DNA from 2 places in the Nocardia spumae genome. Region 2 is predicted to be linked to the other one. Evidence: predicted binding sites of a transcription regulator. Region 2 holds the regulator's gene; the other holds the start of a gene.
The links. Region 2 encodes HspR, which represses chaperone genes until heat shock. Its sites were predicted from a motif close to ANNTGAGTNNNNNNNACTCANNT; they were not measured.
Positions count from the first base shown of each region.

Region 1: the regulator HspR is predicted to act here: its motif matches at 2,971-2,993, upstream of lon (endopeptidase La).

Region 1 is NZ_JAJFZL010000001.1:269,244-284,691, forward strand. It holds gene LKD76_RS01195 (AurF N-oxygenase family protein) at 1-376, shown strand, start outside; gene LKD76_RS01200 (TetR/AcrR family transcriptional regulator) at 331-1,110, opposite strand; gene LKD76_RS01205 (nuclear transport factor 2 family protein) at 1,150-1,512, opposite strand; gene LKD76_RS01210 (helix-turn-helix domain-containing protein) at 1,600-2,430, shown strand; gene lon (endopeptidase La) at 3,108-5,489, shown strand; gene LKD76_RS01220 (DUF1707 SHOCT-like domain-containing protein) at 5,528-6,136, opposite strand; gene LKD76_RS01225 (PaaI family thioesterase) at 6,169-6,681, opposite strand; gene LKD76_RS01230 (TetR/AcrR family transcriptional regulator) at 6,711-7,274, opposite strand; gene LKD76_RS01235 (DNA polymerase IV) at 7,365-8,474, shown strand; gene LKD76_RS01240 (enoyl-CoA hydratase/isomerase family protein) at 8,587-9,372, shown strand; gene LKD76_RS01245 (hypothetical protein) at 9,465-11,354, shown strand; gene LKD76_RS01250 (oxidoreductase) at 11,445-12,440, shown strand; gene LKD76_RS01255 (TetR/AcrR family transcriptional regulator) at 12,528-13,100, shown strand; gene LKD76_RS01260 (Cmx/CmrA family chloramphenicol efflux MFS transporter) at 13,211-14,401, shown strand; gene LKD76_RS01265 (ABC transporter ATP-binding protein) at 14,457-15,448, opposite strand, start outside.
Region 2 is NZ_JAJFZL010000001.1:584,342-599,789, forward strand. It holds gene LKD76_RS02420 (dynamin family protein) at 1-1,176, shown strand, start outside; gene LKD76_RS02425 (dynamin family protein) at 1,257-2,858, shown strand; gene LKD76_RS02430 (haloalkane dehalogenase) at 2,976-3,869, shown strand; gene LKD76_RS02435 (RNA polymerase sigma factor) at 3,914-4,771, shown strand; gene LKD76_RS02440 (zinc-binding dehydrogenase) at 4,775-5,935, opposite strand; gene LKD76_RS02445 (DUF1707 SHOCT-like domain-containing protein) at 6,209-7,273, shown strand; gene LKD76_RS02450 (DUF1707 SHOCT-like domain-containing protein) at 7,285-8,076, shown strand; gene LKD76_RS02455 (HhH-GDP family DNA glycosylase) at 8,175-8,825, shown strand; gene dnaK (molecular chaperone DnaK) at 9,214-11,061, shown strand; gene grpE (nucleotide exchange factor GrpE) at 11,058-11,684, shown strand; gene dnaJ (molecular chaperone DnaJ) at 11,736-12,908, shown strand; gene LKD76_RS02475 (heat shock protein transcriptional repressor HspR) at 12,908-13,297, shown strand; gene LKD76_RS02480 (Uma2 family endonuclease) at 13,354-13,944, opposite strand; gene LKD76_RS02485 (DNA-directed RNA polymerase subunit beta) at 14,606-15,115, opposite strand; partial or broken gene LKD76_RS02490 (helix-turn-helix domain-containing protein) at 15,423-15,448, shown strand, end outside.

The DNA of each region.
Region 1 (15,448 bases), 320 kb from region 2:
TATCGAGCGGATGGGCCCGGTCGGAACGGCCGTGTGCGGGTTGGCGTTTCCGATCACCATGCGCTGGCTGGCCGGCCAGATCATGGCTCCCCCGGCCTCGTTCGCACGGGAATTCGACATTCCGCGCGAAGTCATCGACGAGGCCTTCTGGAATTCACCGCATTCGCGCCGGATCCTGTCGGGCTACTTCGGCGATATGCGGAAACTGGCCGATGAGTTGGGCCTGATGAATCCGGTGACGCGCATGCTGTGGTCGCTGCTCCACGTGGACGGGGAACACTCGCGGTACCGGGGCGAACCCGAGCGCCGACGGCCGGCCGCCGCGGTGGCTCAGCTGCCGATCGTCGGACCGCTGGTGGGCTGGCTCGCGGCCTGATCGTCGACCGGACGATCACCCGCGAGCAGATCGATCAACTCGATCAGCGGAAGTTCCGGATCCAGCGTCAGGTCGTGGACGCGGGCCGCGCCATCGAGCACACTCCAGGCGTAGCCCGCGACCTCGGCTATCAGGTGGTCGCGGTTCAGCAGCGGCCGCGGATCCCGGGCCCAGCGACTCACCGTCGCCTCGGTCATCGACACGATCGCGAAGGTCATGGTGTCGGCCGCCGCTTCGTCGACCACTCCCACGACCCCGGCCAGGCCGGTGACCAGTGCCCGGGTCCGGGCCGCGATGGTGGCCTTGACGCTGCTCAGCGCATCCACATCGTCGGGATCGCCGACGGCCGGGCCGCCGCGGACGAAGTCGTAGAGCCGGCCGTGTTCGGTGATCCAGTCCGCCACCGCGGCGACGGTGCGGCGCAGGATCTGATGAATCGAGCCGTCCCAGACGTCCAGGGCGGCGTCGATGGTGTCGACGAATTGCTCACTGATCGTGCTCCGGGCCCGCCGATCGAGCTCATCACGACCCGAGAACTGTCGATACACCACGGATTTCGCCAGCCCGGACCGATTCGCGATCTGCTGCATGGACACCTCGGCACCGGAAGCGGACTCCTCGAGCAGTTCGATCAGCGCCGACACGATCAGCTCCCGACGCCGATCGTTGTGCGGCTGCCATCGCGCCTGCCGGCCGCCGATCGGGACCGGTGCGGACGCGGAGGAGGTCGCCACGCGATCGAGTGTAAATCAGCGGGGCCGCCACATCGTCGCTCAGAACATCCCATGCGGCGTCAGCGCGGGTTCCGGTACCGGCTGCACCACATCCCAGTGCTCCACGATCTGTCCGTCCGCCACCCGCCAGATATCGACGACGGCGAGGCCGCGTGAATCGCCCGGCGAGTCCAGGTGGTAGTGCAGCACGACCAGATCGCCCTCGGCCACCACGCGCTTCAGGTCGAGGTGCGCCCCCGCGACCGGTGCGGTGGCGATGAACTCGATGAACGCGTCGCGACCGCTGGGGTTGCCCGGGCTGTGCTCGATGAAGTTCTCATGCAGCAGTTCGCGCAGGATATCGGTGTTGCCGGCCGCGAATTCACGGAAGCCGTCGACGACCAGGTTGCGGTTCTCAGTCATGGACCGACTCTCGGTGGTGCGCGCGGAGGTTGTCGATTACATCGGATGTAATAGCGCCCGTTCGGGTAGTGCGCCCACACTGTCCGGATGAGTACGGATCGCCCGGTCGGACGGCTGCTGCGTGAGTGGCGGCATCGCCGCAACCTCAGTCAACTGGACCTGGCGATCGAGGCCGATGTGTCGGCCCGGCACATCAGCTTCGTGGAGACCGGCCGGACATTGCCGAGCAGCGCGATGGTGCTGCATCTGGCCGACCGGCTGGATGTGCCACTGCGCGAACGCAATCGGTTGCTCGTCGCCGCGGGATACGCGCCGGTGTTCCACGACCGACCGCTCGATGATCCGGATCTGGCGCGAGCTCGCGAGACGGTCCAGCAGGTGCTGCTCGCACATGAGCCCTATCCGGCGCTGGCCGTGGACAGGCGGTGGAACCTGCTCCTCGCCAACAGCGCGGTGCGGGTGTTCCTGGATCGAGCCGCGCCGGATCTGCTGCGACCGCCGATCAATATGATGCGACTGGGATTACATCCGAACGGACTGATGTCGCGGTTGCGCAATCCGGCGCAGGTTCGCGCCTTTCTGTTGCCGCGCCTCGCCCATCAGGCCGACAGCAGCGGAGATCCGTACCTGCACGAACTGTACGAGGAGTTGGCCGGTCTCGAGCCGGCCCATCCCGCACCGGACCCGGCCGACGTCGCACTGCACATCCGGCTCGAACACCGCGGAGTCGAACTGTGTTTCGTCAACACCGTCACCACCTTCGGTGCGGCCTTCGACATCGCGCTGGGTGAAATCGCGGTCGAGGCGTACCTGCCCGCGGACGCCACCACCCGGCGATTCTTCGGCGTGCATACCGATCCGGACGGATTCTCCGTGGGTGAGTACCGCCGGCGCGAGGTACCTCACTCGTCCGGGTGAACGGTGGGCGAATACGCGGCGGCTCAGATGGTGTGGCGCCGCGTCGTTCCACTCGATGTGGATTGTTCCGTGACCGGCATGCGCACCAATACTCGCGCGACTGGCTTGGTGGGATGCCCTCATCCCACCTGTGCAGGGAGCTCTGAACTGCCATTCGAAGCCAGGCCAGCGCTGCGAGCACGTTGGATTTCCCCGAGGCATTGGGCCCGAAGATGGCTGCGACCGGCACGAGGGAAACCCCCAATTTTCGGATAGCCACGCACTTCGGGTCGCTCGTCCACCGCCACCATGGACAGCTCTGCGGGCGCGAGTATCGAGCGGAAATTCTCGACCTCGAATCGGATGAGCATCGAGCACCTCGCTGCACATAGGTGGGCGTATTCGTCGAAACCGTACCGAATCGGCCTGTTACCTGCGTCTCGGAAGCGCGCAGGTCGATAGTTGAGTTCGGTGATCTCCTGTCGAACGGCCTGGCTGTCTGCCGTGCTCCGTCGTTCGCTGCCGGTGAACGTGGGGGTGGAACAACTCGGACGGGCTCGCAGTTGAGTAGGTAACGCTCAACCCTGGAGGCGAAGAAACCGAAGGATCCGGGGCATGCTTTGGAAGGGGCTAGAACTGTGAGTACCCCACAACGTCTACCGGTGCTGTTCCTGACCGACCCGGTCGTGTTGCCGGGCATGGTCGTCCCGATCGAACTCGACGAATCGGCGCAGGCGGCCATCGACGCCGCGCGGGCCGCGAACTCGGATTCCGTGCTGCTGGCGCCGCGCTTGGACGAGGGTTACGCCGCCTACGGTGTGATCGCGACCATCGAACAGGTCGGCCGGATGCGCGGTGGCGCCGCGGCCGCGGTGTTGCGCGCCGAACGCCGCGCCAAGATCGGGCACGGTGTCACCGGACCCGGCGCCGCGCTGTGGGTCGAGGCCGAACCGGTCGACACCCCCGCGCCCGATGCCGCGACGAAGGAACTGGCCGCCGAATACAAGCAGCTGGTCGTCTCGGTCCTGCAGCGTCGTGAGGCCTGGCAGGTCATCGATATGGTGAACCGGCTGACCGACCCGTCGGCCTTGGCCGATACCGCCGGCTACGCGCCGTATCTGACCGATGAGCAGAAGCGTGAACTGCTCGACACCCCCGATGTCGCGGCCCGTTTGACCACCCTGATCGGCTGGACCAAGGACCACATCGCCGAGGCCGAGGTCACCGAGAAGATCAGCGAGGATGTGCGCGAGGGGCTCGAGAAGTCGCAGCGCGAATTCCTGTTGCGCCAGCAGCTCAACGCGATTCGCAAGGAGCTGGGCGAAGGCGAGCCCGACGGCGCCGACGACTACCGCACCCGCGTCGAGAACGCGGACCTGCCCGGCAATGTCCGCGAGGCGGCGCTACGCGAGGTCGACCGGCTCGAGCACAGCAGCGATCAGAGCCCGGAATCGGGCTGGATCCGGACCTGGCTCGACACCGTGCTGGATCTGCCGTGGAGTGTGAAAACCACCGACAGCACCGATGTGTCGGCCGCGCGTGCCGTCCTGGACGCCGATCACCACGGCTTGGACGAGGTGAAGGACCGCATGGTCGAGTACCTGGCCGTGCGCGCCCGGCGGGCCGCCCGCGGTCTCGAGGTCGTCGGCGGTCGCGGATCCGGCGCCGTGATGGTGCTGGCCGGCCCTCCCGGCGTGGGTAAGACCTCGCTCGGTGAGAGCGTGGCTCGTGCCCTGGGCCGCAAGTTCGTGCGTGTCGCCCTGGGCGGTGTGCGCGACGAGGCCGAGATCCGCGGTCACCGCCGCACCTACGTCGGCGCCCTGCCCGGCCGGATCGTCCGTGCGATCAAGGAGGCGGGTTCGATGAATCCCGTGGTCCTGCTGGACGAGATCGACAAGGTGGGCTCGGACTTCCGGGGCGATCCGGCGGCCGCGCTGCTGGAGGTGCTGGACCCCGCGCAGAACCACACCTTCCGCGACCACTACCTGGATCTGGATCTGGACCTGTCCGATGTGCTGTTCATCGCGACCGCGAATGTCATGGAGACCATTCCCGGCCCGCTGCTGGACCGCATGGAGCTGATCACCGTCGACGGCTACACCGAGGACGACAAGGTCGCGATCGCTCGTGACTTCCTCGTGCCCCGGCAGCTGGAGCGCAATGCGCTGACCGCCGAGGAGGTTTCGTTCACCGACGAGGCACTGCGGGAGATCGCGGCGAACTACACCCGGGAAGCCGGTGTGCGCCAGCTGGAGCGGCTGCTCGCGAAGGCGCTGCGCAAGGCGGCAACTCGGCTGTCGCAAGACGAACTCGGTGCCGCGACCGGTGATGCCACCGTCGTCGACCTGGGCTACGACCCCGCGCTGGGTTATGGCTCCGGACGCGAGAAGTCCGATGTCGCAGCGGTTTCCGAGTCGCTGACCATCGGTCTGGGCGATCTGAAGGACTACCTGGGTCGTCCGCGGTTCACCCCCGATTCGGTCGAGCGCACCTCGGTCCCCGGTGTGGCGACCGGATTGGCGGTGACCGGCGCCGGTGGTGATGTCCTCTACATCGAGGCCAACGCCGCCGAGGGCGAGCGTTCGCTGACCCTGACCGGTCAGCTGGGCGACGTCATGAAGGAGTCCGCACAGATCGCGCTGACCTACGTCCGCTCGCATCTGGAGGAGATCGGGATCGAGCCGAAGGTGCTGGATCGCAATATCCACATCCACTTCCCGGCCGGCGCCGTGCCCAAGGACGGACCGTCCGCGGGTGTCACCATGGTCACCGCCTTGGTGTCGCTGGCACTGGATCGGCAGGTGCGCGCCGATGTCGGTATGACCGGTGAGGTCACGCTGAACGGACGGGTGTTGCCGATCGGCGGCGTGAAGCAGAAGCTGCTCGCCGCACAGCGCGCCGGGCTGAAGACCGTGTTCATTCCGGCCCGCAACGAGCCGGATCTGGATGAGGTCCCGGCGGAGGTGCTGGCCGCCCTGGATGTTCGCCCCGTCGCCGACGTGGCCGACATCCTGGCCTACGCCATCGAACCGGTGGCCGAACCGGCCTACGCCGGCCAGGCGTTCGCGGCGACCGCCTGATCGCGGACCGAAGGGCCGTATCCCGAGGGGTACGGCCCTTACCGTCGCAGCAGCCAGGACAGAAATGAGCGGCGTGGCGGTTTCGAATAGCGGGCGCGGATGGATCCGGAGCCGATCGAACCGTCGACGCGCAGGGTCGGATATCCGGGCAGCGGCGGCTCGGTGACCTTGTTCTTCGTGCGGCCGCTGGCCAGGGCCACCCGGTCGAGGTCCACTCGCCAGCCGTGCGGAACCGTCAATCGGACACTGCCGGAGCCGATTCCGATGTGCAGTTCCACGACCGGATGCGGGCAGATCGCCTCGGAGAAGTCGAGTCGCACCGAACCGGAGGCCGCGGTCGCGGTGATCTCCGCGGGCGCGACCCATTGGCCGTCCTTGCGGATGGACCCGGCGATGGTGCTCAGCACCAGGGGTTCGGTCGCGGCGGCCACCGGCAGATCGGCGGTCACGGCCGCGAGATCCGCCCGGGTGCGCGCGGCGTAGACGGCGGCCAGACGCTGGTCGAGTTCGCCGAGATCGAGCGAGCCGTCGCCGAGGGCCAGTTGTAGCTGGCGGGCCACCTGGGCGCGTTCGTGGTCGGTGATGCGTACCGCGGGTGCCGGGCTCTGGGGGGCGATGTCCGGGTGGCGGTCCGAGGGGTCGGTCATCGGCTCATCCTTATGATCGTGATGCCGAAATCCTACGGTCGGTGCTCCGGTCCGGGACGCCCCGGTGTGCGATCGCGGACAGGGCTCAGCCGGTTGCCACGCACGGTGCGGTCGACGGTGCGGACAGTGCCCTGGGCCAATGCGCACAGCGTGCTGGAATCATCGGTGTCGCAATAGATCTCACAGCGGGTGACGGCTTGGCGGCGGGTGGCGTCGGTGACGGCGGCCCGCGCGCGTAACCGCGCGCCCTGCGCCGGGCGCAGGTAGGTGATGCTGAAACCCCCGGTCAGCACATTCGGGCCGAGGGCCGATCCGGCGGCGAAGGTGAGCGCGTTATCGGCCAGATAGGCCAGCACGCCGCCGTGGACGAATCCGAACTGCTGGGCATGCTCGGGCCGTAGCCCGACCACCAATGTCGCCACACCGCCTCCGAATTCGGTGATCTCGGTGCCGACGTGCCGGGCGAACGGCTGCGCCGCCAGCACCGCACGCGCCTGCTCGAGGGTGAGTTCGTCCCGCGCCCGGTCCTGGGTCGAAATATCCATGGGTACCGCCTTCGGTGGTCGAGAAGTCGTCACGCGCGTCCGTCGTGGCGCAGCGTCGTCCACGCCGCCGTCGCCAACACCTCCGCGACATCGATCGGCGCCGCGGTGACACCGCCGCCGACCCACTGCCGGGAGTACTCCTGGGCGGGGCCGAGCCACAGTGCGTACAGCAGGTCGAAGTCGAGGTCGCGGACCGCGCCGTAGCGGGCGTGGGTACGCCACCAGCGCGCCACCGACACCAGGAAGTCGCGGTTGCTGTCGCTGTCGCGCACCCCGGGCGGCCGGGGTGACATGAGAATGGTTGCGCGGTACCGGTTGTCGGTGACCCAGCGCAGGTGCTCCGTGACCCCCGCGACTACTCCTTCCCGGGCATCGGCGCTGTCGGCGACGCTCGCCCAGAAACACTGTTGATAGTCGGCCAGCGCATGGGCCCACACCTGCCGGTACAGATCCGCCTTGTCCGGGAAGTGGTGATACAGCGCGCCGACGCTGGCTCCGGCGTCCTCCCGGATTCGGCTCAGTGTCGCTTCGAGCGCCCCCTGTTCGGCGAACTGCCGCTCGGCGGCGAGCAGTAACCGATCTCGAATCTTCATATCCAGAATTTAGTTCTGTTTTTCGAGGGGTGCAAGGCGCGCCCGGGAAAGTTCGCTCGGGTGTCGGTCCGGTGCGGTAAGAACGGACCTGTGGCCAGGTGGCTGTTACACGTCGACCTCGACCAATTCCAGGCGGCGGTGGAGTTCCGCCGTCATCCCGAGCTGCGCGGGCAGCAGGTGATCGTCGGCGGAAACGGTGATCCGAACGAACCTCGCAAAGTCGTGACCTGTGCGTCGTATCCGGCGCGGGCGTTCGGCGTGCGAGCCGGGATGCCCTTGCGCACCGCACTCCGCAAATGTCCGGAGGGAGTCTTCCTGCCGCTGGATATGACGACCTACGAGGAGGCCTCCGACGACGTGATGGAGGTGTTGCGGCGCTTCCCGGTGCGGGTCGAGGTGCTGGGCTGGGACGAGGCCTTTCTCGCCGCCGATACCGACGATCCGGAGGCGCTCGCCCGCGAGATCCGACGTGCCGTAGCGGAGTTGGGGCTCACCTGCTCGATCGGCATCGGCGACAACAAACTTCGCGCGAAGCTCGCCACCGGATTCGCCAAGGCCGTCGGTAAGGGTGTGCGGGAGGAGCCGAATACCGTTACGGACGAGGATGTCCGGAACGATTCCGTCGCCGTCGCCCATCCAGGCGCCGGGATATTCCGGCTCACCGCCGAGAACTGGGACGAGCTGATGGCACATCGGCCGACCAGTGCGCTGTGGGGTATCGGTACGCGCATCGCACAGCGGATGTCGGCACTGGGGATCAACACCGTCGCCGAACTGGCGGCTTCCGATCGCCGGGTGCTGGCCGCGGAATTCGGCCCGTCGACGGGTCCCTACCTGTGGGTGCTGGGCCACGGGGCGGGCGATACCGACGTCGTGACCGAACCCCGGATTCCGGTGGGACGCAGCAAATCCGAGACCTTTCCGCACGATCTCACCGAGCGGGCGGAGGTCCGGGCGCAGGTGGCGCGACTGGCCCGCGAGGTCGCCGCGGAGATGGCCGCGGCGGGGCGGGTCGGGGTGCGGGTGGGAGTTACCGTGCGTACCAACACCTTCTACACCCGTACCAAGCAGAAGAAGCTGCCCGAACCGACGATCGAGGCCGAGGCGATCGTGGCGGTCGCCCTCGAGATCGTCGACCGTTTCGAACTCGATCGGCCGGTCCGGCTGCTCGGGGTACGACTCGAACTCGTTCCGCAATGACCGGCCCGGCGTTTCCGTTCCCGGATGCCGGATATGCCTGGGTGGTGGCGGCGTCGCACGGCGTGCGGCGGTTTGTCATGCTGGGCCCGCAGACTCGAGCGAAAGGCAGCCCATGAGCGAGTACGAGACGATCACCTTCGAGCGGACCGGCCCCGTCGCCCGGATCACCCTGAACCGGCCCAAGGCCGCCAACGGTATCGACCACGTCCTCGGCCGGGAACTGGCCGAGATCGCGGGGCAGTGTGTGGACGATCCCGCTCTGAAGGCGGTTGTGCTGACCGGCGCGGGCAAGTTCTTCTCCGCCGGCGGTGATCTCAAGGCGATGGCCGCCCAGGACGGTGGCGCCGGAGCGTACGTCAAGGGTCTGGCCGACGATCTGCACGAGGCGCTGTCCTCCTTCGCCCGGATGGACGCGCTGCTGATCGTCGCGGTCAACGGTGTGGCCGCCGGTGCCGGATTCAGCCTGGCGATGGCCGGTGATCTGGTGCTCGCGGGCGAATCCGCGGCCTTCACCATGGCCTACACCCGGGCCGGACTCAGCCCCGACGGCGGCGCCTCCTACTACCTGCCGCGACTGATCGGACTGCGCCGCACCCAGGAACTGATGTTCACCAACCGCACGCTGTCGGCCGCCGACGCACTGGACTGGGGGCTGCTGCACCGGGTGGTGCCCGATGCCGAGCTCGCCTCCGCCGTCGACGAACTGGTCGCGGAGTTCGCGGCGGGACCGCGGCACTCCAATGCCAGTGTCAAGAAGCTGCTGCTGGTCAGCTCCTCGCATACGCTCGAGGAACAGACCGCGCGGGAGGCCGCCTTCATCGCCGCCTGTGCCGACTCCCCCGACGGCGCCGAGGGTATCGCCGCATTCCTCGGCAAACGCGCACCGTCCTTCGAATGACCTCCTGACTCGCCGCCCGCGACGCAGTGGCCACTAGGGTGGGATGTCATGTTCTCCGCGCCCGGCCTCACCCGAGGATCGCGGGTGGCCGGGTGATCACCGCCCGGACGGTGGCCGACAGTGCGGTGGATCCGTCGCAGCGCGACCGGTCCACCGGCGCCGCGCGGTCGTTCGCGCACCGCTCGTCGTCGATCCTGCTGGTGGCGTCGCTGCTGGTCGTCGCGCAGATCGCGCTTCGCGGCCGGGTGGCCGGTCGGGGCTACTTCTATTGGGACGATCTCATCCTGGTGGGCCGCGCGGACCGCTATCCGCTGTGGTCGGCGGACCTGCTGCTGTACGACCACGACGGCCATTTCATGCCGCTGGCCTTCGTCACCGCCTGGGTGGTGACGAAGATCGCGCCGCTGCAGTGGGCCGGGCCGGTGGTCACCATGCTGATCCTGCAGCTGGCCGCGTCGATCGCGGTGGTGCGGATGCTGCTGGTGCTGATCCCGGCGCGACCCGGGCAGACCCCGCGGTGGGTCGTGCTGGTCCCGCTGATCGGCTATCTGTTCTGTCCGCTGACGTTGCCGGCGTTCGCGTGGTGGGCGGCGTCGTTGAACGCGCTGCCGCTGCAGTTCGCGCTGGCCTGGGTGATCGCGGACGCGGTGTTGCTGGTGCGCACCGGACGTGGGCGCTATGCCGTCTCCGGTGTGCTGGTGTTGATCGTGGGTCTGCTCTTCTTCGAGAAGGCCGTGGTGGTGCCGTTCGTCGCCTTCGCCGTCGCGGTGCTGGATCGGTATCTGCGCCCGCCGACGGGCGAACCCGAGTGCAGTGGTCCGGCGGCGGTGCGGTCGGTCGCCCGTGCGGGCGCGGGGCTGTGGCTGGGTTCGGTGGCGATCCTGGCGGCCTGGGTGGCGGTCTATCTGACCCTGGCCGACCACACCGCGCTCGATACGAGTCTGGCGGGGACGCGCCGGCTGCTGCACAGCGCCACGTCGCTCGGTATCGTCCCGACGCTGTTGGGCGGGCCGTGGGTATGGGCGCGCTGGCTGCCGTCGACGCCCTGGGCCACACCTCCCGGATGGACCGTCGTTCCCGCGTGGCTGCTGGTCGGACTGGTCGTGCTGCTGTCGCTGCGGACGCGCCGCCGGGTGTTGCCGGTGTGGCTGCTGGTGGCCGGATACGTACTGGCCGTGCAACTTCCGATCGTGCTGGTCCGGGGTGGGCCCAATACGGCCGCGGAATTGATGCAATCGCTGCGTTATCTGGCGGATGTCGCGGTGGTGCTCGCCGCCGCGGTCGCACTACTGCTGGCTGCCCCGCCGCGCGGGAACCGATCGGCGAGGTGGCCGCGCCGGCCCGGCCGGGTCGCGGTGGCGCTGATCGTGGCGTTCGTCGTCAGCAGTATGTGGACCACGGTGTCGTTCACCCGGTCGTGGCAGGTGAGCCCGACTCGCACCTATCTCACCAACGCCCGAGCGGCATTCGCGGAGCCCGGCGGCGCACCGCTGCTCGAGCAGGAGGTGCCGTGGGAGATCCTGACCCCGATGACCTATCCGCAGAATCTCGCGGCACAGGTCCTCGGGCCGATCGCCGGGCCGGACGCGTTCGGAGTCGCCACCGAGCGGCTGCGGATGCTCACCGACGAGGGTGAGCTGGTGGACGCGTCGGTGTGGTGGAACCGTCGCATCCTCGCGGGGCCCGAGCCGGGGTGCGGATATCGCATCGATGGCCCGCAGCCGATGGCGTTGTGGCTGGACGGTCCGATGCTCGAGCACGGCTGGACCGCGCAGATCAACTACTTCGCCGATCGGGACGGCCGGATCACGGTCGCCATGGAACACGGCGCTCCGGTGATCGCTCCGGTGCGGGCGGGCGTGCATACCGTCTTCGTGCACGTGGTGGGCAGCGGTGAGGTCCTGCGAATCGGTTCGCGCACACCGGGTCTGGACGTCTGCGTCGGCGTCGGGCCGGTCGGCGTCGCGGCCTTCGAGCGGTGAGATCGGCCGGTGGGGGCCGGCTCGGGCACGGGGTGCGTAGATCATCTTCGCCATAGCCGCGGGGCATCGATGGCACCTATGCTCGAACGCATGCAGTTCCAGGCGATGGTTGCGCATGAGACCGAGAACGGCGTCACACTGGCTCGTGAGGAGGTCGGCGAGGATTTCCTCGGCCCGGGCGCGGTGACGATCAAGGTGCACTACTCGAGTGCGAACTTCAAAGACGGGCTGGCCATCACCCCGCGCGGCGGTGTGGTGCGCAATTACCCGATCATCCCGGGGATCGATCTCACCGGTGAGGTGATCGCCTCGGAGGATCCCGCGTTCGCGGTCGGTGACGAGGTCGTCGCGCACGGCTACGAGATCGGTGTCGCGCACAACGGTGGATACGCCGAATACGCCCGGGTGCCCGCCGAGTGGGTGGTGAAACTCGAGGGAGTCAGCACCCGTGAGGCCGCCGCGCTGGGCACTGCCGGATTCACCGCCGCCATGAGTGTGCAGGCGCTGCTGGATCGGGGGCTGACACCCGCGGACGGCCCCGTGCTGGTGACGGGCGCGACCGGTGGTGTCGGCAGTGTCGCGGTCGATATCCTGTCGGGTCTCGGTTTCGAGGTCACCGCCTCCACCGGAAAGACCGATGCCGGGGATCTGTTGTCGACGCTGGGCGCCGCCGCGGTCATCGGCCGCCTGCCGGAGGATCCCGATGCGAAACCTCGCCCGCTGGGCAAGGCGCAATGGTCGGCCGCGGTGGACAGTGTCGGTGGGAAGTCCCTGGCACACATCCTCAGCACCATCCGCTACGGCGGCTCGGTGGCCGTGAGCGGTCTCACCGGCGGCACCGAATTGCCCACCACCGTGATGCCCTTCATCCTGCGTGGCGTCAGCCTGCTGGGTATCGACTCGGTGAACTTCCCGATCGAACAGCGCCGCGCACTGTGGGCACGGCTGGGCAAGGATCTGAAGCCGGGACATCTGTCCGCGCTCGAGCACATCGCCCCGGTCACCGCCGCCGAATCCGTCCTGCATGCCATCCGAAGCGGACAGCATTCCGGTCGCACCGTTCTCGCTGTCGCCGGCGAGTTCTGATCCCGGTCGATCACCATGCCTCCACCGCGTGGTGATCGTCGGCGGCGATTCTGTACTGATCTATCCAAAATGTGCTACCGTCGCTCCATGGCCCGACCCAAGCAGTTCGAAGAATCCGACGCGGTCGATGCGGCGATGCGGGCGTTCTGGAGTTCCGGTTACGAGGGCACGTCCACCCAGGACCTTTGTGCGGCAACAGGTTTGGGCCGTTCGAGCATCTACAACACCTTCAGTAGTAAGCGCGATCTGTTCGAGCGTGCGTTGCGAAAGTACATGGAGTCCAAGAACTCCGACACCTTCGCGCTGCTCGACGGCCCGGACACCGCGCGTGACAAGATTCGCGCGGTGCTGTGGCGCGTGGTCGACGCGCCCGAAGCCGATCCGCTGGGATGTCTCGTGGTGAACACCACTGTCGAGATGGCGCCGCGCGATCCGGGGGTCGCCGCCTTGCTGCGTGCGGATCTGGATCGCCGCACGGCTGCCCTGGTCGCGGTCGTCCGTGCCGGGCAGTCCGCCGGCGATATCGACGACCGGGCCGATCCGGCCGATCTCACGCAATTCGTCATCGCGACCATCGGCGGGATGCGGGTGGCGGCCCGGGGTGGCGCTACGCGGGAAACGCTGCGAGGTATCGCCGAGACCGCGCTGCGATGTCTCTGATGTCCTAGCGCGCCCGGCCTCTGTCCGCGTCGTCGGCCGCTGTCGACGCCGTCCGCGGCCGAACCGCGCCCTCATTTTGAACTGACCGTTCCAAATTGGAAGGAAACGATATGCCCTCGGCGGTATACATATTGGGCCTGGCGATCTTCGCCCAGGGCACCTCGGAGATGATGTTGTCGGGTCTGCTCACCGAGATGTCCGCTGATCTCGGCGTATCGGTTCCGCAAGCGGGACTGTTGATCTCGGCGTTCGCCGTCGGAATGCTCATCGGCGCACCGATTTCGGCGATCGTCACCACGTGCTGGTCGCGTCGCGCCGCCCTGACGGCCTTTCTCGCGATCTTCATCGTCACCCATGCACTCGCGGCGCTGACCTCCGATTACCGGATCCTGATCGCGACCCGCGTGGTGGGCGCCTTCGTCTACGCGGGATTCTGGGCGGTGGCCTCGGCCACCGTGATCGGGCTGGTGCCGGCGACCGCGCGCGGGCGTGCGATGAGTGTGATGGCGGGCGGTCTCACCGTCGCGACCATTCTGGGCCTGCCGGCCGGTACCTTCATCGGCCAGCAACTCGGCTGGCGCGCGGCGTTCTGGGCAGTGGCCGCCGTCTGCGCCCTGGTATTGATCGCGGTCGTGGTGGCGGTGCCGAATCAGCGGGCCGGCGAGGTCACATCGGTGCGAAAAGAACTGCGCGCGTTGGCTACCGGACCGGTTGCCCTGCTGTACGGGACGACCATGGTGGCGACGGCGGCACTGCTGGTCACCTTCGGTTATCTCGGCGCGTTGCTGACCGAGACCACCGGCGTGGGCGACAGCTGGGTTCCGGTGATTCTCGGCATCTACGGATTCGGCTCATTGGTCGGGATCGCCGTCGGTGGGCGTAGCGCCGACGCCCATCCGACCCGCAATCTCGTGATCGGACTCTCGGGGCTGGTGCTCAGTTCGGTACTGCTCGCGTCTACCGCACACTACTGGCCGGCGGTGGTGGTATCGGCATTTCTGCTGGGAGCGTTCGGTTTCGGGACGAATCCGGTGTTGAACAGCCGGGTGTTCGGGCTGGCTCCCGGTTCCGGCACACTGGGCGCTGCGGGCAATGTGATGTCGTTCAATGTGGGAATCACGCTGGGCCCCTGGCTGGGCGGCCTGGCGATCGGCGGCGGTATGGGTTATCCGGCGGTGGCGTGGATCGGGGCACTGCTCGGTGTGGTGGCGTTGGGACCGGTGTTTCTGAGCCGATCGGTCGAACGGTCCGTGCGGACGGCCGATACCGAGGTGCCGGAAGGAGTTCCGGCCGAACTGTGACACCGGATTCCGCTGCCGGGCGGCGAGGTCTGCTCGACCTCGCCGCCCGCGGACCCTAGGCCGCCACGACCGCCGCGTCATCGGCGAACTGGGTGCGGTACAGCTCGGCGTAGCGTCCCTGCGCGCCGAGCAACTCCGCGTGGCCGCCCCGCTCGACGATGCGCCCGTCCTCGACGACCAGAATCTCGTCGGCATTGCGAATCGTGGACAGCCGGTGCGCGATCACCAACGCCGTACGCCCATCCAATGCCTCGGTCAGGGCTTCCTGCACCGCGGCCTCCGACGTGGAGTCCAGGGAGGCGGTGGCCTCGTCGAGGATCACCACCCGCGGCTGCTTGAGCAGCAATCGAGCGATGGTCAGCCGTTGCCGCTCACCGCCGGACAGCCGGTATCCGCGCTCACCGACCACCGTGTCCAAACCGTCGGGCAGTTGGTCGATCACGGCGCGTAACCGCGCCCGCTCCAAGGCATCCCACAGTTCCTCCTCACCGGCCTGCGGCCGAGCCAGCAGCAGATTGGCGCGGATGGTGTCGTGGAACAGATGGCCGTCCTGGGTGACCAGGCCGACGGTGTCCTGAATGGAGCGGGTGCTCAGGTCGCGCACATCGACGCCGTTGAGCCGCACCGCACCGCTGTCCACGTCGTAGAGCCGGGAAACCAGTTGCGCGATGGTGGATTTACCGGCGCCCGACGAGCCGACCAGAGCGATCATCCGTCCCGGCTCGGCGTGCAGCGAGATATCGTGCAGCACCGTGGAACCACCCCGATGATCGAGAGTGGACACATCCTCCAGCGAGGCCAGCGACACCTTGTCCGCCGACGGGTAGGAGAAGTCCACGCCGTCGAATTCCACCGAGACCGGTCCCGCCGGCACCTCGACCGCGTCCGGCGCGTCCTCGATCAGCGGCTTCAGGTCGAGGATTTCGAAGACCCGCTCGAAACTCACCAGCGCCGACATGATGTCCACTCGGGCGCTGGCCAGCGCGGTCAATGGGGTGTAGAGCCGGGTCAGCAGCAGCGAGAGCGCGACCACCGCGCCGGCGTCGA
Region 2 (15,448 bases):
CGTCAGGTGCTCGAGGCGGACCGATCCCATCTGGAGCGACATCGGCTGGTGCTGCCGATCGTTCCGGTGTCGTCGGTGCTGCGCAGTCATGCGGTGCGCCTGCAGGATCAACAGCTGGGCCGTGAATCCGGATTCGGGGTGCTGTTCGATTTCCTGCGCGAACAGGTGGTGGCGCGGGATCAGGCCGCCGCCCGGCGCGCGGTGGCACTCGACATCTCCGCCGCCGCCGAACATCTCGCGCTGGCGCTCAGCAGCGAACTGGTCGCGTTGCGCGACCCCGCGCGCGGTGCGGCGGCCATCCGGGAACTGCGAACCGCGAAGGCGCAGGCGGAGGATCTGCATCGCCGCACGGCGGCCTGGCAGCAGACCCTCGGCGACGGCATCACCGATCTGGCCGGCGATATCGACCACGATCTTCGAGATCGGTTGCGCACCATCGGCAGAACAGCCGAGGACTGGATCGACGACAACGATCCGGGCCGGCTGTGGGAGCAGCTCGAGCAGTGGCTGACGCAGACCACCGACACCGCTGTCGGCGACAACCTGCTGTGGACCCACCAGCGCGCGATCCATCTCGCCGAGCGGGTGGCCGCCCATTTCCTCGAATTCGGTGCGGTGGATCTGCCCTCGGTGCGGTCCGGATCCGCGGCCGGCGAGACACGGGTGGCCGCGGTGACGCTCGCCGATCTCGAACCCGATCTCGGCCTCGGGCACAAACTGCTCGTCGGAATGCGCGGTTCCTACGGCGGCATGGTGATGGTCGGGCTGGCCAGTACCGTCGCCGGACTGGCCTTGATCAACCCGGTGTCGCTGGGTGCGGGAGTTCTGCTGGGTAGCAAGGCCTTCCGCGACGACAAGCGGGAACGGCTGGCCCGGCGCCGCAGCGAGGCGAAGGGGGCGGTGCGCCGCTATCTCGACGACGTGAGCTTCGAAGCGGGTAAGGAGTCCCGCGATCGCCTGCACCGCATCCATCGCATCCTGCGCGATCACTTCACCGGTATCGCCGATCGCAGTCTGCGGTCGATCAACGATTCGCTGCAGGGCGCGCAGGACGCGGCCGGTGTGGAGACCGCGCAGCGCGACCAGCGGTGCGCGGAACTCGATCGGCAGCTGCGGGTGGTGGCCGAACTGCGGCGCTACGCCGACTCCGTACTGCCGAGCGCCCCCGCGTCCTGAGCCGGCCGTGCCCACCGGGAAACGAGTGGTGGCGCCGCCGCCCGGGCGGCGGCGCCGGCCCGCTCGGGTACCGTAGCGGCGTGAGTTACCAGGTCAGCGACCGGGCGCCCGGGATCGCGGGCGAAGCGCACCTGTTGGTCGCGGCCGCGCGGCAGGCCTTCGCGCCGCATTCGGCCCCGGCGCGGCTGCTCGGCGACTGTGCGCGGCGCCTCGAACAACCGCTGCGCGTGGCGCTGGCCGGTCAGCTCAAAGCCGGAAAGTCGACGTTGCTCAACGCACTGGTGGGTCAGGACATCGCCCCGACCGATGCCACCGAGTGCACTCGGATGGTGACCTGGTACCGGCACGGTTCGGCGCCACGGGTGACGGCCCTGGCCGCGGACGGCGCGCACGCCGATGTGGCGGTACGCCGCACACCCGGTGCCGACGGCCTGCCCGGTGCGCACGGGCTGAGCTTCGATCTGTCGGCTCTGCGCTGGAATACCGCCGGCGATCACGAGGTCGACCACCTGGACGTGCAATGGCCGACGGCCACTCTGGCCCGGACCACCATCATCGATACGCCGGGGACGTCCTCGCTGTCGCGTGAGGTGTCGCTGCGCACCTCCACGCTGCTCGCCCCGGAGCCGGATGCCGCGGTGGCGCTGCCCGAGGCCGACGCGGTGGTGTATCTGCTGCGCCGCCTCGACGCCGCCGATATCGGATTCCTCGAGCGCATCGGTGCGGGACACGAAGAGCAGCAGGGTATCTCGGGTCCGTTGGGAGTGATCGGGGTGGTCTCCCGCGCGGACGAGATCGGTGCGGGCCGTATCGACGCCCTGCATTCGGCCCGGGAGGTATCGGCCCGCTTCGCCACCGAACTGGAGCGAACGGGCCTGTGCCAGGAGGTGATTCCGGTCGCGGGCCTGCTCGCCTTCGCGGCCGCGACCTTGCGTCAACGCGAATTCGATGCCTTCGAGGCCTTGGCCGGTGTGTCGACCGAGGACCTGAGCGTCGCGCTGCTGTCGGCCGACCGGTTCTCGCACCCGGAGCTGCCGCTGCCGGTGCCGGCGCGACTGCGCGCCCACCTCGCCGCCCGCTTCGGTCTGTTCGGCATTCGGATGGCCGTGACCCTGATCCGGCTCGGTGTCCGCGATTCCGCCGCATTGGCGGCGGAATTGGCGCAGCGCAGCGGTGTGGACGAGTTGCGATCGGTGCTCGATACCCAATTCGCGCAGCGCGCCGATCAGTTGAAGGCGCATTCGGCGCTGACCGCGGTCGCGCGCATCGTGGCCGCGCACCCGGGAACTCGTGCCGACGAGTTGCTACCGCGCATCCACAGGCTGTTGGCGGATGTGCACGGATTCGCGGAACTCCGATTGCTCGGCCGACTGCGCACCGACGAACTGCCCCTGCCCGCCGACGATCTCGCGGAGTTGCATCGCCTGATCGGCGGAGCCGGGATCGCGCCGCATCTGCGGCTCGGACTACCCGTGGATTCCGCACCGGACATGCTGCGCACCCGTGCCGTCGCGGCGGTGAACAAATGGCGGGCCCGCGCCCGCCACCCCCTCGCGGATCAGCTCACCACCAACGCGTGCCTGACCGCGGTCCGCAGCGCGGAAGGTCTGGTGGTGCAGTTGCGGGAACCGGAGACCGCGCCACTGCAGCAGGTCCGGCGACCGCCACGCTTCCGGAGCTGAGTGGTCGCACGTGACGTAGGTCACGGCGACGAGCTGTCACAGCGCTCCCCCTCGGGTGTCGAAACCGGATGTAAGGACCGAAAACCGTCGGTCGACGATCCCATCCGAGGACACATCATGCCCACCGTGACGACACTCGATTCCTTCATGACCTACCGCGACACCGGTGCGGGTACGGTGCCCGTGGTCTTCCTGCACGGCAATCCGACCTCGTCCTATCTGTGGCGCAATGTGATTCCGCATGTCGATCCGCTGACCCGCGTGCTGGCGCCCGATCTGATCGGGATGGGGGAATCGGGTAAGCCCGACAGCGGCTATCGGTTCGCCGATCACGCTCGCTATCTCGATGCCTGGTTCGATGAGCTGGAGTTGGACGAGGTGGTGCTCGTCGGGCACGACTGGGGTGGGGCACTGGCCATGGACCGGGCCGCGCGCCATCCCGAGCGGGTGCGCGGGATCGCGGTGCTGGAGACCTTCCTGCGGCCGCTGGCCTGGTCGGATCTGCCGCAACAGGGTCAGGATCTGTTCCGGCGCTTCCGGTCACCCGAGGGGGAGCGAATGATCTTGCAGGACAATATGTTCATCGAGTTCAACCTTCCGTTCGGCGCGAAGAGCCTGACCCCGGCCGATCTGGATGTGTATCGAGCCCCCTACCCGACGCCGGAGTCGCGGCTGCCGATGCTGGTGTGGCCGAGGGAATTACCGCTCGACGGCGAACCGGCCGATGTCGTCGCCGTGATCGAGGACTACGGCCGCTGGATGGCCGCGACCCCGGATATCCCCAAGCTGGTGATGGCTGTGGACAACGGTGTCGGGATGGGCGGGCAGGAGTCGATCGATTGGGCGCGGCGCACATTCGCCGCGGTGGAGGTCGCGAACATCGGCCCCGCCGGACATCACGCGCCCGAGGATCGGCCCGATGCCATCGGCACGGCGGTCGCCGAGTGGGTGAGCCGTCACGGGCTCACCACCCGGCGGGATTCGGCCGGGGAGCTGACAAGCACTCGATGACCTGTGCGGTTGCGCGGTCCGGGAGATCGCCGGACGATCGGTCGATGACCGCCGACCCCGCCGATGAGCACAGACGCGCTACCGAACTGGTCGATCGCGCCGTCGCGGGGGACCGCGGCGCGATCACCGAGGTCGTGCGAACGCTGCAGGATCCGCTGTACCGCTTGGCCCTGCGCATGACCGGCCGTCCCGTCGACGCCGAGGACGCGGTGCAGGAGATCCTGCTGCGCGTGGTCGGCAATCTGGCGAGCTGGCGCGGTGAGGCGAAGCTGTCGACCTGGGCGTATCGCATCGGCGTGAACTATCTGCTGAATCTGCGGCGTCGCAGTCCGCAGGAGGCGGCCCGGCTGGATCTCGACGTCTTCGGCGACAGTTTGCTGGCCGGGCTCGCCGACGACGACTACCGGGGGCCGGAAGCGACCGTGCTCACCCGGGAGGTGCGTTTGGGGTGCAGTCAGGCGATGCTGCAGTGTCTGAGCCGGGACGAGCGGATCGCGTTCGTCCTCGCCGACGTCTTCGAACTGAGTTCCGCCGAGGCGGCCTGGATCCTCGACATTACCGCCGCCGCCTATCGGAAACGGCTGGAGCGAGCCAGAACTCGGCTCGGCAACTTCCTGAACGCCACCTGCGGTGTGGTGAATCCGGCGGGGCCGTGCCGCTGTGCCCGCCGGGTGCCGGCCGCGATCGCCGGCGGCCGGATCGACGCGAATCGTCCGGCCCTGGCGGCCCATCCGGTCGCGGCCGGTGGCCGCACCGCCGAACGAGCCGAACAGCAGATGATCGGCTTGCACGACGCCGCATCGGTCTTTCGCGCCCATCCCGACTACGCGCTGCCGCCGGCGCGGCTCGACGCGATCGCGCGCCTGCTGAACTCCGGACGTTTTCCGATGCTCGATCGCTGAGCGTCACACCTCGATCACTGAACTACCCGGATCCACGAGGATCTTCGCGTGCTTGTCCGGACTGCCCAGTGCGGTGAACGCGTTGTCCACACCGCTGAGCCCCACCGTGCCCGTGATCAGCGGCGCGGGATCGACCTTGCCGTCCGCGAGCATATGCAGGGTGTCGCGGAATTCGCCGGGGTCGTAGCCGAAGGCGAAGCGGAGCTCGATCTCCTTGTTGATCGCCATCGCGGGCCGGAACCGGTCGACCTCCATGCACACCCCCACCACCACGATCCGGGTCGAGGGCGGCGCGGCGGTGAGGAGCTGGTCGATCATGCCGGGGACGCCGACACATTCGAAGACGACCGGACCGGTCGGTGCGGCATCGAGGGTGTGGGCGATGCGGAACAGATACCACCAGGGCAGTTTCGGCACACTGCGCAACCGCGCCATGGCGTCGAAGCCGAGGTTGAGCACATCGGTGACGCCGGAGATCCGGCCCTTGGCGGGATTGGCCTGCCACGGTGATTCCAATGCCGGATCGACCACCACATTGGCGCCGCACTGCCGGGCCAGCTCACGCCGCCGTGGTGAGAAGTCGCTGGCGACAATGTTCTTCACGCCCGAGGCGCGCAGCATGCTGATCACCGCCAGGCCGATCGGGCCGCAGCCGACGACGAACGCCGTCTGCTTGCGCCCCACCCGCCCCTTGCGCACCGCGTGCCAGGCCACCGCCATCGGTTCGGTCAGCGCCGCGTGATCGGTCGACAGTCCGTTGGGAACCGGAAAGGTCATCGACTCCTGGACGACCACCTGCTCGGCGTAGCCGCCGGGCGCCCGCTGCGACAGCCCCGTCAGTTCCGGCTCGCGCCCGTTACGGATGATCGGCAGCGCCACCACCCGGGTGCCGGGCGCCCATCGTTTGCGGCAGTCCGGGCCGTATTCGACTATCTCCCCGCAGAATTCGTGGCCCAGCACCACACGCTGATCGGATCGCATGAAGTTCTGGTAGCCGGTCGCCGCCGCGAGCTCGGCGAGATCGTCGCAGTGCAGACGGGCGTGCAGATCCGAACCGCAGATCCCGCAGCGCGACACCGACAGCAGCACCTGGCCCGGTCCGGGCCTCGGTGCCGGAATGTCGGCGACTTCCAGCTTGCCTTCGGAACACACCACGGCCTTCATATTCGAACGGTACCGCGCAGTCGGGTGGCGCTGCCGCGACTTCGCCCACCTCCACTGTGGCCGGTTCCACTCGGAAGCCGGCCCCTCGGGGCGGCGCCTCCGGCGACTGCCCGAATGAGCTCGTGGCACAGCCGGATCCGTGGGTTGCCCTCCGGTGAGGCGGACCCCGCGCAGACGGGTCGGCCGGCTGTCGGGATCCCTCAACGGTGCGATGCGGCCCTGCGCAGTTCACCGGCGCTCTACCATCCAGGGGTGAGCTCCCGATCGTCCTCTATGCCTGAATCGCCGCGTGCGGCCGCACCGGGGATGCGGGCCCGCGATATGGACCGGGTTCGGGTCCGCGCCCTGCTGGACGCCGCCTATGAGGAGGGGCAGCTCGGCGCCGACGAGTACCACGATCGATCCGACCGGGCCGACGCCGCGAAGACGATCGGGGAACTGCGGCGGCTGGTGGGGGATCTGCAAGCTCCCGCGGGTGTCGCGGGCTGGGCCGAACCGCCCCGCCCGGGGGCCGCGCGGAGCACAGGGCGGTATCCGGCGCGTATCCGGGCTCGGGCCGAGGATCGGGACCGCACCTGCCGCGCCCTCGACGCCGCCTTGGCCGACGGCCAGTTGTCCGCGGACGAGCATGAGGCGCTGACCGCCCTGACCGCCGATGCGAAGACCCTGGGCGATCTGGCGGCCTTGACCGAAGATCTGCAGCGCCCGGCCGAATCGCCGATCGATCCGCGTTCGCGGGCGAATACCCGGGCGGCGTGGCTCACCGGTGCGGCGGCGGTGGTGGCGGTCGCCGCGGCGGTGGGTGGCTATCTGCTGACGCATCGGTCCGCGCCGGTACCCGAACCGGTGGCCGCGCCGGTGCCGCAGCGGGTGGCGCCCGTCGTGGTCGAGACCCCGGATCTCACCACGGCCGCGGGATTCGAGAAGTTCCGCCGGGACTTTCAGGCGAAATTCGGCGATACCACCGTCGACGAGGTGACCCTGTTCCCCGACTACGCATCGATCGACCGGACGTCGGCCGCACAGCCGAATCGGGTTGTCGACTACTCGTATCGCGGTGGCTTCATGGCCACCAGCGCGCCGACGACCCGCTCCGCCGACAAACCGATCTTCGATCTGGCCGGTGTGAACGCGGCCGTACTGGCCGATCTGATCGCCCGCGCCGTCCCGATGCTGAAGGTCGAGGGCGGTGCGGTGAGCCACCTCGACATGGGCATCGACAGCAGCACCGAGGTGCCGACGATCAGCATCTATGTCGGCAACAAATTCAACGAGAGCGGCTACCTGGAGGCCACCCCCGCCGGTGAGCTGATCCGGGCCTACCCGTTCGGCAGATAGGTGCGGATGTGATGGCGGCTTACGAATCGACGGCCAACAGTGGTCTGCGCGTTCGCGATACGGATCGAGTGGATGCGTGCGCACTCCTGGACGCCGCGCGTGACAACGGGCAATTGACCGATGCCGAACATGCCACCCGTACCGCCGCGGCGATGCGGGCGCGCACCTTCGGTGAGGTGGAGGCCGTTGTCGACGATCTGCAGATCCCGGCCAATTTGGTCGACTCGCCCGTGGTCAGTCCAGCCCGGCGCCGGTCGTCGCGTCGCTGGATCGTGGCCGCCGCGGTGGTGGCCGGGGCGGCGTTGATCGGCATGTTCTGCGGCTGGGTGAGCAGCGAGGGCGGTCCGATCGGGAAGCCCGCTCCCGCGGATATGACGACCGCGGCGGGTATCGAATCCTTCCTCGCCGCCTATCGCGCGCATTTCGGTGACCTGTTGGCCGACGATGTCACACTGCATCCGGACAACGCGTCGATCGAGCGACCCGGACAGGGTGATCCGGCGAAGTCCGAAAGGATCTCCTACAAAGGCGAATTCGACACCTGGACCACCAGCACCCGGGAGCCGGACCTCGCGCCGATCGATCTCGGTGCGATCGATGTTCCGAAACTGGCGGCGCTGATGGCCGGCGCCGCGCGCACGGTCGGTGCGCCGCAGGCGCCGATCAGTCACCTCATCATCGACCGCACGACGCTCGGCGTCGGGAAGGAGCCCGTCATCACCATCTATACCGAGGGCGCGCGCGGTGGCTATCTGGTGACCAGCCTGGCCGGTGAGCCGCTGTACGTCTCCAAGGCCCGATAGGCCGGGTACGTGGCGCGCGGGCCGGCGGTTTCATCCGTTGCCGCGGGGTAGAACCACATCGAGAGCAATCGCCGGGACCCACGAGAGCAGGTGACGGGATGAGCGCGCACGACGACCGGATCGCCCGGGAACTGCTGGACCGAGCCGGGACCACCTATGCCGCCGAGGCCGGGATATCGCTGGCCGACAAGCCCGCCCCGCTGTTCCAGTTGCTGATGCTGTCCCAATTGCTCAGTACCCGGATATCGGCGCGGATCGCGGTGGCCGCGGCGCGCGAGTTGGTTTCGAGCGGATACCGCACCGCGCAGCGCGTCGCTGACGCCGACTGGCAGGAGCTCGTCGACGCGCTGGGGCGCGGCCACTATCGCCGCTACGACGAATCCACCGCCACCCGGCTCGGCGCCAACGCGTCGATGATCCTCGATCACTACCACGGTGACCTGCGCGAACTGGTCGGGGAATCGGATCGAGACCCGGTCCGGCTGGCCGAGCTGCTGCAGCGGTTCCACGGCATCGGACCGACCGGCGCCGACATCTTCCTGCGCGAGGTTCAGGATGTGTGGACCTGGCTGCGCCCGCATTTCGACGAACGGGCGCGCCGCGGCGCCGGCCTGCTGCACCTGTCCGAGGATCCGGCCGACCTCGATCGGCTGAGCCGCGCGGGGCGCGACGCCGAATTGGCGGCCGCGCTGGTCCGGGTGAGCCTCGACCAGGACCTCGCGGGCCGGGTGCTCGCCGCGGCCGGGTGAGAAACCCACGTGATTCCGCGATAAGCGCAGGTCGCGGGCGGTTTCGCCGCGCCGTCCGGTGAGGCGGGCACGGTCCCTCGAATCCGATCCGCGAAATTTTCCGTCCGGCCGGGAATGAACTTCCGGCCCCGCTCGTTGAGCTGATCAACGCAAGGTTGAGCGTAATGGACTCAAGTCTCTGGTTGACTCCGAGCGGATCGGAGTGCAGGATTGAGCCGACCACGCTCAGTGTTGCTGAGGACCGTGCTCCGTGCGGTGTCAGGGGCCGAACCGTCAGGTACGGCAAGACCCTCGGGTACGGCAAGGTCCGACCCGGTGCGAGACCTTCGTGCCGAGCAGGCCCACCCTGCACCACCCACACAGTTACATCACCAAGGAGGAACCCACTATGGCTCGTGCGGTCGGTATCGACCTCGGGACCACGAACTCGGTCATCGCTGTTCTCGAAGGCGGTGAGCCGGTCGTCGTCGCCAACTCGGAGGGATCGCGCACCACTCCGTCGGTCGTCGCGTTCGCCAAGAACGGCGAGGTACTCGTCGGGCAGCCGGCGAAGAACCAGGCGGTCACCAACGTCGATCGCACCATCAAGTCCGTCAAGCGCCACATGGGCGAGGACTGGACCGTGGAGATCGACGACAAGAAGTACACGGCGCAGGAGATCAGCGCCCGTACCCTCATGAAGCTCAAGCGCGACGCCGAGTCCTACCTGGGCGAGGAGATCACCGACGCGGTGATCACCGTGCCCGCGTACTTCGAGGACGCGCAGCGCCAGGCCACCAAGGAGGCCGGGCAGATCGCGGGCCTGAACGTCCTGCGCATCGTCAACGAGCCCACCGCGGCCGCGCTGGCCTACGGCCTGGACAAGGGCGACAAAGAGCAGACCATCCTGGTCTTCGACCTCGGTGGCGGCACCTTCGACGTCTCGCTGCTGGAAATCGGCGAGGGCGTCGTCGAGGTTCGCGCCACCTCCGGTGACAACCACCTCGGTGGCGACGACTGGGACAACCGGATCGTCACCTGGCTGGTCGACAAGTTCAAGGCCAGCTCGGGCATCGACCTGACCAAAGACAAGATGGCCCTGCAGCGCCTGCGTGAGGCGGCGGAGAAGGCCAAGATCGAACTGTCGTCGAGCCAGTCGACCTCGATCAACCTGCCCTACATCACCGTGGACGCGGAGAAGAACCCGCTGTTCCTCGACGAGCAGCTGACCCGCTCGGAGTTCCAGAAGATCACCTCCGATCTGCTGGACCGCACCCGCGCGCCGTTCCAGTCGGTGATCAAGGACGCCGGTATCTCGGTCAAGGACATCGACCACGTCGTGCTCGTCGGTGGCTCCACCCGTATGCCCGCGGTCTCCGAACTGGTCAAGGAACTGACCGGTGGCAAGGAGCCCAACAAGGGCGTGAACCCTGACGAAGTGGTTGCGGTCGGAGCGGCTCTTCAAGCCGGTGTGCTCAAGGGTGAGGTCAAGGACGTCCTGCTGCTCGATGTGACCCCGCTGTCGCTGGGTATCGAGACCAAGGGCGGCGTGATGACCAAGCTCATCGAGCGCAACACCACCATCCCCACCAAGCGGTCGGAGACCTTCACCACCGCCGACGACAACCAGCCGTCGGTGCAGATCCAGGTCTTCCAGGGTGAGCGCGAAATCGCTTCGCACAACAAGCTGCTCGGCTCCTTCGAGCTGACCGGCATCCCGCCGGCCCCGCGTGGCGTGCCGCAGATCGAGGTCACCTTCGACATCGACGCGAACGGCATCGTCCACGTGACCGCCAAGGACAAGGGCACCGGTAAGGAGAACACGATCAAGATCCAGGACGGCTCCGGCCTGTCCAAGGAGGAGATCGACCGGATGGTCAAGGACGCCGAGGCGCACGCCGCCGAGGACAAGGCGCGTCGCGAGGAGGCGGAGACCCGCAACCAGGCGGAGTCGCTGGTTCACCAGACCGAGAAGTTCATCGCCGACAACGCCGACAAGGTGCCCGCCGACACCAAGGAGAAGGTCGAAGCGGCCATCGCCGAAGCCAAGGAGGCACTGCAGGGCAGCGATATCGCCGCGGTGAAGTCCGCGGTGGAGAAGCTGGCCACCGAGTCGCAGGCCCTGGGCCAGGCGATCTACGACGCCTCCGCGGCCGAGGGTGCGGCCGGTGACGGAGCCGAGGGTGCCGCCGGCGCTTCCGATTCCGATGACACCGTCGTCGACGCCGAGGTCGTGGAAGAGCCGGAGAAGAAGTGACCGAACAGAACCCGAAAGAGGAGCCGGTCACCATCGTCGACAACCGCAAGATCGATCCGAACGGTGCAGTGCAGGGTGATGTGAGCGAGGGTGCGGCGTCCGACCAGGACGCCGCGGCCTCGGCCGGCGAGGAGGCTCTCGCCGACACCATCAGCGCCGAATTGTCGGAGCGCACTGCTGATCTGCAGCGGCTGACCGCCGAATACGCCAACTACCGACGCCGCGTCGACCGCGACCGCAAGGCCGCCATCGATTCGGCGAAGGCCGGCGTGGTCACCGAATTGCTCGGTGTACTCGACGATCTGGATCGCGCCCGCGCCCACGGTGATCTCGAGTCCGGACCGCTGAAGTCGGTCGCGGACAAGCTCGCCGACGCGCTGCAGAAGCAGGGCCTCGAGGAATTCGGTGTCGAGGGTGAACCTTTCGACCCGACCCTGCACGAGGCCGTGCAGCACGAGGGTGAGGGCCACAACCCGGTGATCGGTGTGGTCATGCGCAAGGGTTACCGCTTCGGTGATCGCGTCCTGCGCCACGCGCTGGTCGGCGTCACCGACGGGGTGGCGGATCTGCTCGGAACATCGGACACTACGAATGCCGGCCGAGATGCCGACGGTGCCGAGTAACACACAGCCGCCGGCTGTGCCGCGCGACGGCATGAAAGGAGGAGATGCCCGGTGAATCGGGAGTGGCTGGAAAAGGACTTCTACAAAGAGCTGGGTATTTCCTCCAGCGCGTCCTCCGACGAGATCAAGAAGGCCTACCGCAAGCTGGCCCGGGATCTGCATCCGGACAAGAATCCGGGAGATACCAAGGCCGAGGAGCGTTTCAAGGCGGTCAGCGAGGCGCATGCCGTGCTGGCCGATCCGGAGAAGCGCAAGGAGTACGACGAGGCTCGGCGGTTGTTCGCCAGCGGCGGTTTCGGCCGCGGCGGCTACGCCCCGGGCGGCGGCTACACCGGCGGTGGCGGATTCTCGAACGAATTCAACCTGGGTGACATCTTCGGCGGCGCGAACGCCGGAGCGGGCGACGGTGGCCTGGGCGATATCCTCGGTGGCCTGTTCAACCGGGGCGGTACCCGGACCACCTCGCGGCCGCGGCGCGGCAGCGACGTGGAAACCGAGACGACCCTGGGCTTCCGCGAGGCCGCACAGGGCGTCACCGTTCCGCTGCGGATGACCAGTCCGTCGCCGTGCACCACCTGCCACGGCAGTGGCGCCAAGCCGGGCACCAGCCCGCGAGTGTGCCCGCACTGCAACGGAAGCGGCGTGATCAGCCGTAACCAAGGCGCGTTCGGGTTCAGCGAACCCTGCGACGACTGCCGCGGTACCGGCTCGATCATCGACGATCCGTGCACCGACTGCCATGGCACCGGTATCCAGAATCGGACTCGCACCATCACCGTGCGTATCCCGCCCGGGGTGCGCGACGGTCAGCGGATCCGGCTGGCCGGACAGGGCGAGGCGGGTCTGCGGGGTGCCCCCGCGGGCGACCTGTACGTCTCCGTGCACGTCAGCCAGGACAAGGTGTTCGGCCGTAACGGCGACGATCTGACCCTGGTGCTGCCCGTCAGTTACAGCGAATTGGTGCTGGGTACAACGGTTTCCGTGCCTACACTGGAAGGCAGAGTCGGGGTCAAGGTGCCACCCGGCACCGCCGACGGCCGGACGTTGCGGGTGCGTGGGCGCGGTGTGCCCAAGCGCGGCGGCGGCGCCGGCGACCTGTTGGTCACGGTGAAGGTCGCGGTACCGCAGAAGCTGGACGACGACGCCGCCGAGGCGCTGCGGCGCTACGCGGAGGCGGAGAAGGTCGGCGGGTTCGACCCCCGTGCCGGTTGGGCAGGTGCGTAATGAACGGTGATCCGAAGAACCGGGCAACCGGCACCGAGTACTTCATGATCTCGGTGGCGGCTCAGCTGGCGGGGATGCACGCGCAGACGTTGCGGACCTACGACCGGCTGGGATTGGTTACGCCGCAACGCACATCGGGCGGCGGGCGGCGCTATTCGTCCCGGGATGTGGAGCTGTTGCGCGAAGTGCAGCGGCTGTCCCAGGACGAGGGCGTGAACCTGGCCGGAGTCAAACGGATCATCGAACTGACCAACCAGGTCGAAGCGCTACAGCAGCGCGTGGGTGAACTGACCGCCGAGGTCGATCGGCTGCGCTCGGGTCACCGGTCCGTTCCGCCCCAGCACAGCACCGCTCTGGTGGTGTGGCAACCGCGCAACAAACGGCGGTAGGCGAAATAGGCTGTGCGACAGCGCTCCCGGACATCCCGGGAGCGCTGTTCGCTATCTCAGGGCTGTTCCAGAACGTCGAAGGGGATGGTCACTTCGACGGGCTCGTCGAGCAGCAGAACCCGTCGGTGCACCGCATGCGCCCGGTATCGGCGGCCGGACCAGTCGAGGCGGTATTCCTCGATCTCCTCGATCCGTTCTTCCTTCTGATCGAGCCGGACGATCAGATATCGCGGAATGCCCGCGGATGCGTACTGAATGCGTTTGTCGGTGATATCGGCATCGATGGTCGATTCCGAGGTCACTTCGACAATCAGCAGAATGTGTTGCCGCACGGTATTCACGTCGTAGGGCTCGCAGTCCCGCATCCAGATGTCTGGGTAGCGGATGTTCAACCGCCGATCGGCCGCGCTGGACTCGGCATCGGCGAAACGGGCGGCCACGTCGGAATCGACCACCATGCACGGTCCCCCGTCGCGCCTGGCCGCCTCCAGCAGCCCCGCCAATCTGCATACCACCCGGCTGTGCACCGCACTCTGTGCCATCATGCGGACCACACGGCCGTCCACGATTTCGATGTCACCGAGGCCCGAGGTTGCTCCTGCGGCGAACTCTTCGGCCGTTACGCGCCGACCGTCGGGAGCGCTCATACCGTGCATCATTGCAGCCTGAACCCGCCGCGGCGAGCGAAGCTTCGGACGCGATCATCACAGCGGGCGTCATGCGGGGGTCTTCGAGAGTGTGCTCACGCCGTCGGTGAAGATGATCATTGTTCGCAGGTGTACTCACGGCCTACTCCCGGATTCCTGGTCGGCGAATCACGGCGGATCGCCTCTACCCAATACCGCAACGGCATTCCCCGGCCACGTGATCCCCGAACTAATCGTGCAAACCACGCCTCATTATGGGGTTTTCGCGGAATCTCGTCGAGGTTTGCACGATCTGTTCGGGCTGCGACAGGACCAGCAGAGTGTTTGCCACACCCAGCCGAGTGCCGTCGCAGTACTGAAGGGTTGGTGAGGCGTGCTCCCAGCCGGTGGCCTGTATTGCGGCCCGACTCCCGTGCAAGCGTCCGCCGGGTATCCGCGGCCGACATCTCATGCAGTCTGGACAGGACCAGCTCGTAGTCGCGTTCGGTGTCGGTGCGCGCGGGCCATTGCGATTCCAGGTGGTGGCAGTAACTTTCGAATGCCAGCCGTCGCTGGACGGTGGCTACGGTCAGGCCCGGCTCGCGTGGTGGCCACCAGCAGCCGACACCGATGAGAACGCCGCACATGGTCACCATCAGCGCAGTCGTGATCACGAACATGATCAGTTCACCTCATCCGGTGCCGCGAGGTCTGCTCCCGCACTGAGGTAGTGCTGCCGGGCGAAGTCGCGGATGAGCTCGATCACCAGAGCCGCCGACGGTCGAGAATCGCTGGGCGGCAGTTGTTTCCACACCCGATAGCCGTCCTCGGGATCCGTCGGCGCGGGCAGAGCGACGCTGGCCCCGATCGGCGCGATGGTGACCGAGCGGCGATACATCTCGGCATACAGTTCGTAGTCCTCGAACGGGATATCCGGTTCCAGCAGGAAGGTCCATCGCCGGCTGTGGGTGTGCAGGATGATCGGGCCGGTCGCGGTGCCGCGTGCGGTCAGTGCGTCCAAAACACGCCCGCCGAGAGGCTCCGGCATCGTAATCGCTGCTATAACACCAACTTTCACGACGATGCGGTTAGCATAGGGTTCAACCGAGGCTGGTAGGCCGTACCGTTTTCGGTAGAAGTCGCGTCTGCCGTACGCACTATCGGTCGGTTCCGAAACCGGCGATTGATTCATGGGTACCTCACGAATGTCGTTGGGGTAGCGATCCGGTGGCGATCACGGTCCGCGTAGTGGCGACGCGGCGGCGGGGTGATTCGGCCGCACACAGGAAACAGCGCGTAGAAGCCTTGTGGAGGCTGAAAATGGGGACCCGGAAAATCGGTGCGAACGCGCAGGGTGGTTCCCGAAACGCATGCGAAATGGTTCCCGATTCGGGAGCCGATGACCACCCGAAGGGGGGAACACCATGACCGACCGTGACAGCAGCATCACCCGCCGCCAGTTGGGGCGCTACCTTCGTGAAGCCCGTGAGGCAGTCGGGATGCGCCTGGAAGATGCCGCAGCCCT